DNA from 2 places in the Glutamicibacter sp. V16R2B1 genome. Region 1 is predicted to be linked to the other one. Evidence: predicted binding sites of a transcription regulator. Region 1 holds the regulator's gene; the other holds the start of a gene.

Region 1 (4,067 bases):
CCGATCCTCGGTGGGGCTCAGTGGCAAAGCGGTCACCTGCGAACCCTCAAAGCGTGAGTTCTCCGGTGAAGACTCAGTCTGGCGAGATGGCACTGTCGAATTTCCTTGCAATGTCTGAAGTGTGGTTACTGCCTCGAGTCTAGCCACCGGGACCGCATCGGAAGCTCGACTCGCGGAACTAACCCTGCGATTCACCGATTGTTAGGAAACCGTAATCTTCGGTCGTGAGGAAATCGATCAGGTGCTCGACCTTGCCCAGCAGTTCGGGCTGCAGCTGCGAATAGTATTCGACCTTCGACAGGATCCGCTGCCAGCCCAATCCGATGTCGGCGGCGTTGTGGTGCGGCCAGCCGAAGCTGCGCAGCACCCCGGTTTTCCAGTCGGTGCCCTTGGGGATCACCGGCCACGCGGTGATGCCCAGCACCTCGGGCTTCACCGCCTGCCAGATGTCCACGTAGGGGTGGCCCAGGATTAGCACGTTGCCCCGCGCGCCGGGCGTGGCCATCGCCTGCTGCACGATGCGTTCCTCCTTCGTCCCGGAAATCAGGTGGTCGACCAGGATCCCCAGGCGGCGCTGCGGGGAGGGGTCGAAGTCCCGAATGGCCGCGGCCAGATCGTCCACGCCGTGCAGCGGTTCAACCACGATGCCCTCGACGCGCAGGTCATGGCCCCACACCTTCTCCACCAGCTCGGCGTCGTGCTTGCCCTCCACCCAGATGCGGCTGGCCCGGGCGGTGCGCGCCTTCTGCCCGGTCACCGCGCGGGACCCGGAGGAGGAACGCAGGGTGCTTCCGGCCTGTGCCTGGGCGCGCGGTTCGACCAGCTCCACCGGCTCTCCCTCCAGCAGGAAGCCGAAGCCGCTCTGGAAGGACTTGGTGCGCCCATGGCGGTCCTCCAGGACAATGACCCGCATGCCCCCGGACTTCTCGGTGCGCACCAGCTCACCAACCCAACCGGAGGCCACATCCTCCAGTAGAAGCCCGCGCTCCACCGGAACCTGACGCAGTTTCTTGGGAGCGGGGGTGCCCAGATCCATGGCGCCCCACGGGTAGTTGCTCACTGAATGCAGCCCTTTCGCTGTGACCGAATACGAACCAGATTCCAATGCTAGCAAGCGCTGAACGTACTAGACTTGGCACTTGAGGACGTAGAGTGCTAAATGCCGTGAGGCATGGAAGGTGGTGTGACAGTGAGCGAATTGCGGCGCCTGGATGTGCTGCGAGCCATCGTGGAGGATTATGTCCAATCCCGCGAACCGGTGGGCTCCAAGACCCTGCTGGACCGGCACGACCTGGGGGTCTCGGCGGCCACCATCCGCAACGACATGGCCGCGCTGGAGGACGAAGGACTCATCGTCGCCCCGCACACCTCTTCCGGGCGGGTGCCCACAGAAAAGGGCTACCGCCGGTTCGTCGACGAGATCGGTGAGATCAAGCCGCTCTCGCGCGCCGAACGCGAGGCGATCAACCGGATCATGGACACCTCCCAGGATCTGGAGGAGATGCTGCACAGCACCGTGCGGCTGCTGGCGAAGCTGACCAACCAAGTCGCGATGATCCAGGTGCCGCAGTACGACACGGCCGCGCTGCGGCACATCGAACTGGTGGGGCTCAGCCAGCACCAGTTCCTGCTGGTGCTCATTGCCTCCAACGGCAGCGTGGACCAGCGGGTGCTGAGCACCGCCGCGCCGTTCACCGACGAGTCGCTGGCCGGGCTGAAGAACACGCTGCTGGAGGCGCTGGCCGGGTACCAGCTTTCCGAGCTGTCCGTGCTGCTCTCCACCCACAGCGTGGAAATCCCGGGCCAGGACCAGGACCTGCTGGGAGAAATCCTTGCGGCCCTGCGCGAAATGGCGCATTCGGCCACCGAACAGCGTATCGTGATGGCGGGAACCGCGAACCTGGCCCGTGCCGGGGGAGACTTCCCGCTGAGCATCACCCCGGTGCTTGAGGCGCTGGAGGAGCAGGTGGTGCTGTTGAAGCTGTTTTCCGAACTGGAAGCCGATTCGCGCGGCCTGTCGGTGAGCATCGGCACCGAAACCCATATCGGGGAGCTGTCCGAGGCGGCGGTGGTGGCCACCAGCTACGGCAGCGATGCCCGCAACAAGCTCGGGGTGCTGGGCCCGACCCGGATGAACTACCCCTCCTCGATGGCCTCGGTGCGCGCCGTGGCACGCTACCTGTCCCGAATCCTGGCGAACTGAGACTCGCCGGCACAGACTTTGACCAACGGTTAGGAAAGGACACGCGAGAAACGTGAGCTCGCATTACGAGACGCTGGGTGTCGCGAAGGACGCCACGCAACAACAGATCAAGAGCGCCTACCGCAAGATGGCCCGCAAACTGCACCCGGATGTGAATCCCGGGCAGGACGCTGCGGAGCAGTTCAAGCTGGTCACCCGCGCCTACGAGGTCCTTTCGGATGAGACCAAGCGCGCCAACTACGACGCCACCGGGGATGAGAACGGCAACGGCCACCAGGGCTTCGGCGGGGCCGGCGGCTTCGGCGGGTTCGGGGACATCTTCGAGCAGTTCTTCGGCGGCGGCGGACAGGGCCAGGGCCCGATCCCGCGCACCCAGCGTGGACGCGACGCACTGATCACCGTGACCATCGACCTGGAGGACGCGGTCAAGGGCACCGTGTACCCGCTGGAGATGGAAACCGCGGTCACCTGCAAGACCTGCCACGGTGAGGGCACCCGCGAGGGCACCAGCCCGGTCACCTGCTCCATCTGCCACGGCGCCGGCCAGGTGCAGCGCCCGGTGCGCTCGTTCCTGGGCCAGATGATGACCGTGGAAACCTGCGCCGCCTGCCGCGGCCACGGCACCACCATCCCGGACCCCTGCCTGGAGTGCAACGGGGACGGGCGGGTGCGCGAACGGGTCTCCAAGCAGCTGAACATCCCCGCCGGGGTGGCCAGCGGCACCCGCATCCAGCTTCGCGACCAGGGCGAGGCCGGGCCGGGCGGGGGGCCGAACGGCGACCTGTTCGTGGAAGTCGAGGTGCGCCGCCACAAGATCTTCGAACGGGCGAACAACGACCTGCACGCCAAGATGAGCATCCCGATGACCGCCGCCGCCCTGGGCTGCGAGCTGAAGCTGGAGACCTTCGACGGCGAACAGTCGATCCAGGTGGAGCCCGGGGCCCAGGAGGGGCACACCGTGACCCTGCCGGGGTTGGGCGTGCCGCGGCTGCGCGGGGGCAAACGCGGGGACATCATCGTGCACCTGAGCGTGGAAACCCCCACGAAGCTGGACGCCGCCCAGCGCGACCTGCTCGAGCAGCTGGCCAAGCTGCGCGGGGAGGAAATGGCGGCCGGACAGGTGGAGCACGCCGGGGGCATGTTCGCCCGGCTGCGCGACAAGTTGGGCCAGCGTTAGGCCATGAGCAACCACAGCTTCGTCATCGACCGGCAGCAGGCCGCCCAGGTCGCCGCCGGTGACCGGCTCTCCATCCAGGGCTCCGAGGCGCACCACGCGCTGAACGTGAAGCGGGTCAAGCCCGGTGAGCACCTGGACCTGCTCGATGGCCACGGCCGCCGGCTGGTGGTCGAGGTGCAGGACGGGGACAGGCAGGCGCTGCACGTCACCGTCCTGGAGGTCGTGGACGAAGCCCCGCCGGGCCACCCGGTCACCCTGATCCAGGCGCTGGCCAAGGGGGACCGGGACCTGCAGGCGGTGGAGGCCAGCGTGGAGCTGGGCGTCAGCGCGGTGCGTCCCTGGCAGGCCGAACGCTCCATCGTGCGCTGGAACGCCGCCAAGGCGCAGAAGGCGCTGGAGAAGTGGCGCTCCCAGGTGCGCAGCGCCCAGAAGCAGTCCCGGCGCAGCTATGAGCCGGTGCTGCACCCGATGCTCACCACGCGGCAGCTGGCCGAGGAGGTCTCGGACCGGGTCGCCGATGGGCACCTGGTGCTGGTGCTGCATGAGGCGGCCACCGCGCCGCTGGGGCGCATCGTGGGGGACTGGAAGGCCGCCGCCGGATCGGCGGGCCGCACGGCGCCGGGCGTGTGCCTGATCGTGGGTCCCGAGGGCGGGATCAGCGACGGGGAACTGGCGGTGCTCACCGCC
Region 2 (4,067 bases), on a different contig from region 1:
CGGGGTGTACTTCCTGCTGCCGGGCCTGATGATCTTCCGTTCCATGTACGGGATCGTGCTGGAAACCGACGCCATGGACCAGGCGCTGGTGGAGATGTTCAACGCCTTTGCCATCATGCTCTCGATCGCCGGCGGCGTCGTGTTCGGCGACACGCTCTGCCGTCCGCTGATTGCCGGGGCCGGACGGGAACGCAAGCGCATTCGACGCCGGTAACGCCTTGGCTGACCATGCCGCCGGGCCGACTAGGCCGGCGGCAGCTGCCAATCCACCGGCGACAGGCCCAGCTGCTGCAGTTCACGATTCACCGCGCTGAAGGGCCGGGAACCGAAGAACCCGCGGGAGGCCGACAGCGGCGAGGGGTGGGCGCTGCGCAATTGAACCATCGTCGGCATCGCCGGAGCCAGTTTTTGGGCGTGCGCACCCCACAGGATCGCGACCACCGCCGGGGTGCGGCGGTTCAGAGTGGTGATCACCGCGTTGGTCACCGCATCCCACCCGAGTTTCTGGTGTGATCCGGCCTGCCCGGCACCCACCGACAGCGTCTGGTTCAGCAACATCACCCCCTGCTCCTGCCAGGCGCTCAGATCCCCGTGGACCGCTGGCGCCACGCCCAGGTCATCTTCCAGTTCCCGGTAAATGTTCTTCAGGCTGCGCGGCAACGGGCGAACCTGCCGGTCGGTGGAAAAGCTCAGCCCCACCGGGTGGGACGGTGTCGGGTAGGGATCCTGGCCCAGGATCAGCACCTTCACCCGCTGAACGGGCAGCTGCAGGGCACGCAACATCAGCCGGGGTTCGGGCAGAATCTGTTCACCGGTCAGCGAGCGTTCCGAGAGCCGGCGGGCCAGGGTGCGCAGCGTGTGGTCCAGCGGCAGCAGCGTTGGCACCCAGCTCGGATCGATGACCCCGGTCTCGGCCATCGCCGCCGCGCCGTGGAAGAACGGGAAATCTTCGGGCGTGAAGCTCGCCGCGGCGGGCTCGGCGGATGCGGCGAACAGGGCCGGTTGGTCGAAGCTCATGGCACCATTCTTCCCTGCCGCGGCCCGTCGTGCGAAGCGTCACCGGGAACCGGCGGAGGAAAACGGCTAGAATTGTCTATGGCGTAGCGCCGGGAATACCCAGATGGAAGAGTGTTCCCCAGTGGTTTCCAACGGTTTGGATCGAGGTGGATGAGCATGGCGGATGAAGGCATCTTGGTGGATTTCGTGATGAATCCAGATAGCGAGCTCGATGAGCGCTCGCAGCAGATCCTGAGCATGGAGCGGCTGTGGTGGAAGTATGCCGGGGCCAAGGAACAGGCCATCACCAAGCAGTTCTCCATCTCGCCGGCGAACTACTACCAGCTGCTGAATCAGCTTATTGAAACGGATGCGGCGCTGGCCTACGATCCGATGCTGGTCAAGCGGCTGCGTAGACTACGAACTACCAAGCGTCGTGTCCGCACCGGCAACGCCAAGTACTGACCAGTTACTGAGCCAGGCGTGCCCGGAGACCGGCAAGACATCGAACAAGGACGAGAATGACCAACTACCCACGTGACGAATTCGATCGCGTACCGGAGTTCAACACCCGCGTTGGGTCGCACCATGCCAATGGCTGGGCACAGGCTGCCGCCTCCAAGGACAAGGGTGGAAAGTTCCGTTGGGTGGCCATTGCCGCTGTGCTGGTGCTGCTGGTCGGCGCCGTCTCCTACTTCTTCTTCGGCCCCAATGGGCAAAACCAGCTGATGGGGTCCACCCCCACGCCCAGCCCCACCGCCTCGGCCAGCGCCGAGGCGAGCTCGCAGAGCCCCAGCCCGAGTGAGTCGCCCACGGCCTCCAGCACCATTGACGAGGATCTGGTGCTGTACCAGGTGCGCGTGGGGATCTACAACGGCGCGGGGGTCGCCGGAATTGCCGGTCAGGCCCAGCAGCTGCTGCTCGATGAGGGCTTCACCGGATCCTTCACGGACAACTGGGTGCGCGATGAAACCGAGTCCGCGGTCTACTACACGACCGAGCAGTATCGGATGACCGCCGAAAAGGCGGCCGAGGTGTTGCAGATCGAGGCCGTCTACCAGACGCAGAACATCCCCAACCCGGTCACCGTGGTGCTGGGGGCTGATGACCCGCTGCCCAGCGAGTAAGACGCACCTACGCTCACAGCCGACTAGCTTGCACTCGAGGGGCTGGAGTGCCAATATTTGTATTAGCACTCTAGTGCTTCGACTGCTAACGCAGGCGGGTGGAGCTGACCTTCACCCTTCGCGGCGGCGGATTCGAGGCGCCGGAGCAAGAAACACCTCAGATAGCGAGAGTCAGTACGCGTCGCGGTCCGATGCCGCCCGCGGAACCCTCGTCCGTCGCGGGCGCTGTCTGGCGGTTGCATTTTCGCAAGCTAGTCCCGAAAGGACCACCAGCCACTATGGCCAAGATGATTGCATTTGACGAGGAAGCACGCCGCGGCCTCGAGCGCGGCCTGAACACTCTGGCCGATGCCGTGAAGGTCACCCTGGGCCCGCGCGGTCGCAACGTTGTTCTGGAAAAGAAGTGGGGCGCTCCCACCATCACCAACGACGGTGTCTCGATTGCCAAGGAAATTGAGCTTGAGGACCCGTACGAGAAGATCGGCGCCGAGCTGGTCAAGGAAGTCGCCAAGAAGACTGACGACGTCGCCGGTGACGGTACCACCACCGCCACCGTGCTCGCCCAGGCCCTGGTGAAGGAAGGCCTGCGCAACGTCGCCGCCGGCGCCGACCCGATCGCGCTGCGCCGCGGCATCGACAAGGCTGTTGAGGCAGTCACCTCCGAGCTGTTCACCGCAGCGAAGAAGGTCGAGTCCAAGGAGCAGATCGCGGCCACCGCTTCGATCTCCGCTGGCGACAACGAAATCGGCGGTCTGATCGCCGAGGCGCTGGACAAGGTCGGCGAGCAGGGTGTCATCACCGTCGAGGAATCGAACACCTTCGGCCTGGAGCTTGAACTGGCAGAGGGCATGCGCTTTGACAAGGGCTACATCTCGGCCTACTTCGTCACCGACGCAGAGCGCCAGGAAACCGTCCTGGAAGACCCCTACATCCTGATCGTCAACTCCAAGATCTCCAACGTCAAGGAAATGGTCGGTCTGCTGGAGAAGGTCATGCAGTCCAACAAGTCGCTGCTGATCATCGCCGAAGACGTCGAGGGCGAAGCCCTGGCCACCCTGATCCTGAACAAGATCCGTGGCCTGTTCAAGTCCGTCGCCGTCAAGGCCCCGGGCTTCGGTGACCGCCGCAAGGCCATGCTCACCGACATTGCCATCCTCACCGGTGGCCAGGTCGTTTCCGAGGAAGTTGGCCTGTCCCTGGACAACGTCGGCCTGGAGGTGCTGGGTACCGCCCGCAAGGTCGTCATCACCAAGGACGAGACCACCATCGTTGAAGGCGGCGGCGAAGCCGACGCCATCGAGGGTCGCAAGAACCAGATCGCTGCCGAGATCAAGAACACCGACTCGGACTACGACCGCGAGAAGCTGCAGGAGCGCCACGCCAAGCTCTCCGGCGGTGTCGCCGTGCTGAAGGCCGGCGCCGCCACCGAGGTGGAGCTCAAGGAGCGCAAGCACCGCATCGAGGACGCCGTGCGCAACGCCAAGGCTGCCGTGGAAGAGGGCATCGTCGCCGGCGGTGGCGTGGCCCTGATCCAGGCCGGTGCCGCTGCCTTCGAGAAGCTGACCCTGGAAGGTGACGAGGCCACCGGTGCGAACATCGTGCGCGTTGCCATCGAGGCCCCGCTGAAGCAGATCGCCGCCAACGCTGGCATGGAGCCGGGCGTTGTGGCCGACAAGGTCAAGGGCCTGTCCGCAGGCCACGGCCTGAACGCCGCCACCGGCGAGTACACCGACCTGCTGGAGGCCGGCGTGAACGATCCGGTGAAGGTGACCCGTTCGGCCCTGCAGAACGCTGCATCGATCGCCGGCCTGTTCCTGACCACCGAGGCCGTCGTGGCAGACAAGCCGGCTCCGGCCGGTGCCGCTGCCCCGGGTGCCGACGAGATGGCAGGCATGGGCGGCATGGGCGGCTTCTAGCCTCTCGCGTTCAACCCAACACTGCGCG

Evidence for each region. The regulator HrcA, encoded in region 1, represses chaperone genes, less so after heat shock. The targets are predictions, from matches to a motif close to TTNGCACTCGNNNNNNNCGAGTGCNAA.
Region 2: a site for HrcA is predicted at 2,186-2,212, ahead of groL (chaperonin GroEL). Genes of this name have one in related genera too.

What each region holds. Positions count from the first base shown of each region.
Region 1 is NZ_VATX01000005.1:207,635-211,701, reverse strand. It holds gene FDN03_RS03285 (DUF4870 domain-containing protein) at 1-36, opposite strand, end outside; gene FDN03_RS03280 (DUF3097 domain-containing protein) at 179-1,036, opposite strand; gene hrcA (heat-inducible transcriptional repressor HrcA) at 1,190-2,203, shown strand; gene dnaJ (molecular chaperone DnaJ) at 2,256-3,380, shown strand; gene FDN03_RS03265 (16S rRNA (uracil(1498)-N(3))-methyltransferase) at 3,384-4,067, shown strand, end outside.
Region 2 is NZ_VATX01000008.1:47,360-51,426, reverse strand. It holds gene FDN03_RS05405 (threonine/serine exporter family protein) at 1-214, shown strand, start outside; gene FDN03_RS05400 (uracil-DNA glycosylase) at 244-1,017, opposite strand; gene FDN03_RS05395 (DUF3263 domain-containing protein) at 1,174-1,461, shown strand; gene FDN03_RS05390 (LytR C-terminal domain-containing protein) at 1,518-2,123, shown strand; gene groL (chaperonin GroEL) at 2,402-4,039, shown strand.